Regions from separate parts of the Stenotrophomonas oahuensis genome, predicted to be linked through region 2. Evidence: riboswitches for the same ligand, from Rfam matches in the RefSeq annotation. Region 2 holds a riboswitch; the other holds the start of a gene.
What was found. A riboswitch is a leader RNA that binds a small molecule or an ion and turns the genes downstream of it on or off. The one in region 2 is predicted to bind cobalamin.
Positions count from the first base shown of each region.

Region 1 (2,386 bases), 310 kb from region 2:
TCGGCCTGCACCGAGGCGCTGTCGCGGTGGGTCTGCGCCGCACCCAGCCAGGTGCTGTCGTTGTAGTTGTCCGACTCATTGTCGGCGCGACCGACGTTGGCGGTCAGGGTGAAGCGCTCGCTCGGCGCATAGCGCACCTTGCCGCCCAGCACCTGCTGCAGGGTTTCCGAGTAGTTGTAGTAGCCGTCGTAGTGGTTCTCGCCTTCGGCGCGTAGCGCGGTGCCTTCGACGCTGAGCGAGTCGGTCAGCGCATAGCCGCCGCGCAGGCTCATCGACAGGTTGCGGTAGCCGTCGCGGTCGGGTTCGTCCGCGCCACAGCCGGCAAAGGTGGCTGCATCGCCACGGCAGCTGTTGATGCCATCGGTGTGCTGATAGGCGATATCGGTGCCGAACCAGCCGCGCTCGCCGCTGCCGCCAATGCCGCCGCTGGCCTCGCGCAGGCCGTTGCTGCCGCCACCGAGCTGGAAGTGCGGGGCAAAGGTGCCGGTGTTGCGGCGGGTGAAGATCTGGATCACGCCCCCAATCGCATCGGCACCGTACAGGCTGGACTGCGGGCCGCGCACGATTTCCACGCGTTCAATCTGCTCCAGCGGCAGGTCCTGGATCATCGCCAGGCCCAGGTCGCCGGTGTTGATGCGCACGCCGTCCACCAGCACCAGGGTGTGGGCGGAATTGGTGCCACGCAGGAACAGTGAGCTCTGCTTGCCCAGCCCACCGCTGTTGTTGAGATTGATGCCGGCGCGGCCACGCAGCAGGTCCTGCAGCGACGCCGACTGGCTGCGCTCGATCTCGGCGCGGTCGATCACCTGTGCCGGTGCGATGCTGTCCTGCAGGGCAATCGGGGTACGCGTGGCGGTGACCAGCACCTGGTCCAGCGCGGTGGCATCGTCCTGTGCGGCGGCCAGCAGCGGCAGTGCGCTCAGCACGGCCAGGGTAAGGGTTTGCAGCTTCATCAATCACTCCGGGTACCGCGCACGCCCGCGCGGCAGGGAAAAGGAGGATCACGCTGCAACGGACGACGACGGTGGGCAGGCGCGCACGGCACTGCTTGCCGCCGCCATGCCCGCCGCATCGCAACCAGTCAGCTTCAGGGCCGGTCTCCGGGCTGGCGGGTCGAGCGGACGCTGTCTGCTCGCGCCAGGCACCTTCCCATGCCGCAGCACAGTGGTATCTCGCCTGGCTTCCACGCTTACCGTTGCGGGGGCAGCGCCGGCCTGTTCACCGGCTTCCCGTTTAAACCGCAGCCCAAAAGCTGCGGTCACCCAAAAGCACGCGGATTCTATCCTGTAGGGACACGCCATGCGTGTCCGCGACCCTGTCCGGCACCGCGCGTTGACACGCATGGCGTGTCACTACGGGTCTTCGTGCCCGTCTTCTTCTTCCTCATCCACCACCCGCTCATACACCGGCCCAGACGCCGGCGGAGCCTTCTTCAGCGGCTGCTCGGCAATGATCGCCTCGTACTCCGCCACCAGGGTGGTGCGGCGCGCTTCCGGCAGTTCCTGCCAATGGCAGTCCTGCAGCGCGCCTTCCAACGAATACAACAGGTTCAAGCTGGGCTTGAAACCGGCCCGCTTGACCTTCACGAAGGCCCCGACCGCCCCGATGGCGGCCAGATCCTCCGGCGTGCGCAACCCGACCTGGCGCAGCCAGGCAGCACTCTTGGGGCCGATGTTGCGCAGCTTGGCGCTCATCCCAGGGCCTCGACGAACACCGCGGCAATGGCTTCCAGCCCAGCCTGGTCGTCGGCATCGAAGCGGGCCAGCACCGGGCTGTCCAGGTCGAACACGCCGATCAGGGTGTCGCCCTTGAACAGCGGCACGACCAGTTCCGAGCGCGAGGCCGAATCGCAGGCGATATGGCCTGGGAAAGCGTCCACGTCTTCAATGCGCTGGGTGGTGCGGGTGGACGCGGCCGCCCCGCAGACGCCCTTGCTCAGCGGAATGCGCACGCAGGCCGGCAGGCCCTGGAACGGGCCAACCACCAGCTCGGTGCCGTCGAAGAAGTAGAAGCCGGCCCAGTTCAGCTCGGGCAGGGCGTGGTACACCAGCGCCGACAGGTTGGCGGCATTGGCGATGCGGTCCGATTCACCGTGCACCAGGGCGCGGGCCTGGGCCAGCAGCTGGCCGTACTGTTCCGGCTTGCTGCCGGTAAGCGAGGAAGAGGTAAACATGGCCGCAGTCTAGCGTAGGGACACGCCACGCGTGTCCGCGATAATGCCCCACCGTTCATCACCGACGATCCCCATGTCCCAAGGCGTCCCGTTCCCGCCCGCTGTCTACGTCACCGGCACCGATACCGGCATCGGCAAGACCTTCAGCAGCTGCGCCCTGCTGCACGCCCTGCGCCTGCAGGGCCTGCGCGCGGTGGGCATGAAGCCGGTCGC
Region 1 covers NZ_CP115541.1:2,300,040-2,302,425, forward strand. The annotation lists gene btuB (TonB-dependent vitamin B12 receptor) at 1-953, opposite strand, end outside; cobalamin riboswitch at 1,075-1,281, opposite strand; gene PDM29_RS10105 (TfoX/Sxy family protein) at 1,353-1,694, opposite strand; gene PDM29_RS10110 (GAF domain-containing protein) at 1,691-2,173, opposite strand; gene bioD (dethiobiotin synthase) at 2,247-2,386, shown strand, end outside.
Region 1: linked by a shared signal. The riboswitch ahead of btuB (TonB-dependent vitamin B12 receptor) and the one ahead of metE (5-methyltetrahydropteroyltriglutamate--homocysteine S-methyltransferase) in region 2 are both predicted to bind cobalamin.

Region 2 (2,386 bases):
CAAGGCGTTGTCCAGATGGGTGCGCCAGATGTTGCGGCCGTTGACCACACCGGCAGACAGCACACGTCCTGCCGGCAGTGCCTTGATCACCGCATCCAGCTGTTCCGGTGCACGCACCAGGTCCACATGCAGGCCCTCCACCGGTAACCCAGTGGCCAGCGCCAGGTTGTCTTCCAGCGCACCGAAGTAGGTGGCCACCAGTACCTTGGGGCGGGTGGCTGCAGCCAGTACTTCATAGGCATGAACGAAGGCCGCGCGCGTGGCATCGTCCAGGTCCCGCACCAGCACCGGCTCGTCCAGCTGCACCCACGCAGCACCCGCCGCCTGCAGTTGGCCCAGCAGTTCCACATACACCGGCAGCAGCGCGTCCAGCAGGTCCAGCGCCGGGCTGCCGTCGGTGGTCTTGGACAGCAGCAGGAAGGTCACCGGGCCGATCAGCACCGGGCGCGTTTCAATGCCCAGACCCTGCGCCTGCCGGTACTCGGCCAGCGGCTTGTTGCCGCGCAGGGCAAAGCCCTGGCCGGCCTGCAATTCCGGCACCAGGTAGTGGTAGTTGGTGTCGAACCATTTGGTCATTTCCAGCGCGTGCAGGTCATGCCCGTCGCGCTGCAGGCCGCGGGCCATGGCAAAGTAGCCGGCCAGCGGATCCGCGTCGGCCAGGGCGCGGTAGCGGGCCGGAATCGCGTCGAACAGGAAGGCGGCATCCAGCACCTGGTCATACAGGCTGAAGTCGTTGCTGGTCGGCACATCCACGCCGGCGTCGTGCTGCAGCCGCCAGTGCGTGGCGCGCAGCGTCGCGGCGGTGTCCAGCAGCGACTGCGCGCTGCTCTGGCCCGACCAGAATGCTTCCAGCGCACGCTTCAGCTCGCGCTTGGCCCCGATGCGGGGGAAACCCAGATTGGTAACCGTGGTCATGAAAAGTGTCCTCATTGCTTGGCGGCATTGAGGAACGAAGGAACCGTGCAGCGTCCACGTCCTTGCGGCCATGTGCGCTTCACCAGCGACCTTCGCCCCCGCGGGCGAACCGGATCGAAGCAGAAAGCGGTCGTGCTCTCTGGCCGGGGCCGGTATTCGGGCTGATGGACACGGGCGCGCAGGCCCACCTAGTGCCCGCCGCTTCCCAGGCGCGAAGCCCAGTGCTGTGTGGCGGGGGTCGTTTCCATTCACCGCTGCGGGGCAGCTCCGGAATGAGCGCAGAGCGCTTTCACCGGATTCCCGTTTAATTTCATCCCTTCATCTGCATGAAGAGATAAACACCTTCGGCCCGCACAAGGTAGACCTCGGACGGGCGAAGGTCAAGAACAGCTTGGCGGCATCAAACGCGGGTGCGTTCCGCGCGGGTGCGGATCATGGCAAACGCCTCGTCGACCCGCAGCTCCCCATTCTCCCAGACCGTGACCATCGCGTCTTCAGTACCGGTAGGAAGCGTACCGTCATTGACCGGCACCGTATTCAGCCGGCCATCCTCCACGTTGCGCACCAGCTGCAGCCGTCCCCGTTTGCTCTGCTTGCCACTGTCGGTCACCGGATCCTTGTACACGTCGATCCATTCGCCGTTGACCCGCGCCGCCGAGCACTTCAGCGCGAACTTCTGGGTGTCGCGGTCCAGCCGCTGCAGCAGGGCACCGCCCATGCCGAAGGCCACGTTGTTGGCCGCGTAGCCGGCGTCGGTGATGCGCTGCAGGATCGCGCGGATCGTATCCGGGTTGATGCCATCACCCTGGATCACCCGCACATGGTTGAGCACGCGGTAGCCCTTGCCGTTCACCGTGTGGCCGAAAGCTTCGTCGAGCAGTACCAGGCTGTCGGCCACCACCTCCACCGGGTCGCCCGAGTCGGGGCGGATCACCAGCGTGGCCCCCGAGGCGATCACCTCTTCGCGCAACGTGGTGCCCCAGTGCTCGCGGATGGCGTGGTAGATGTCATAGCTGTCCGACACCACCGCGACAATCGCGCCGGGTTTGCCGAACTGCTTCAGCATGTTGCGATACGCATCCACTTCGCGTTCGCGGCCCCAACTGGTGATGGTGCTGTGCTCGGCGGCCGGAATCGAATAGCCCGCCATCGGCTCGTGGTAGTGCGCGCGGGCCAGGCACAGCGCCGATACCGTGTCAGTCCCGAGGAAGTTGACCAGATGCGCGGCTCCGCCCAGTGCCGCCGATTGCAGGCTCGACACGCCGCGCGCGCCAAAGTCGTGCAGCTTGAACGGCAGCTGCCCTTCCGGGTCGTCACTCGTGAGTTCCAGGAAACGACGGATGGTCTGCTTGGCATGCCAGCTGATGGTGGCCACGGTCACCGGGTACCACACCCGTAGCAGCAGCGTTTCAAGGTACGACGGCACCCAGTACGCCTGCGGGTCGGTCGATTCGATGGTCATCAGCGCCTG
Region 2 covers NZ_CP115541.1:1,990,634-1,993,019, forward strand. The annotation lists gene metE (5-methyltetrahydropteroyltriglutamate--homocysteine S-methyltransferase) at 1-915, opposite strand, end outside; cobalamin riboswitch at 1,046-1,277, opposite strand; gene PDM29_RS08625 (nicotinate phosphoribosyltransferase) at 1,316-2,386, opposite strand, start outside.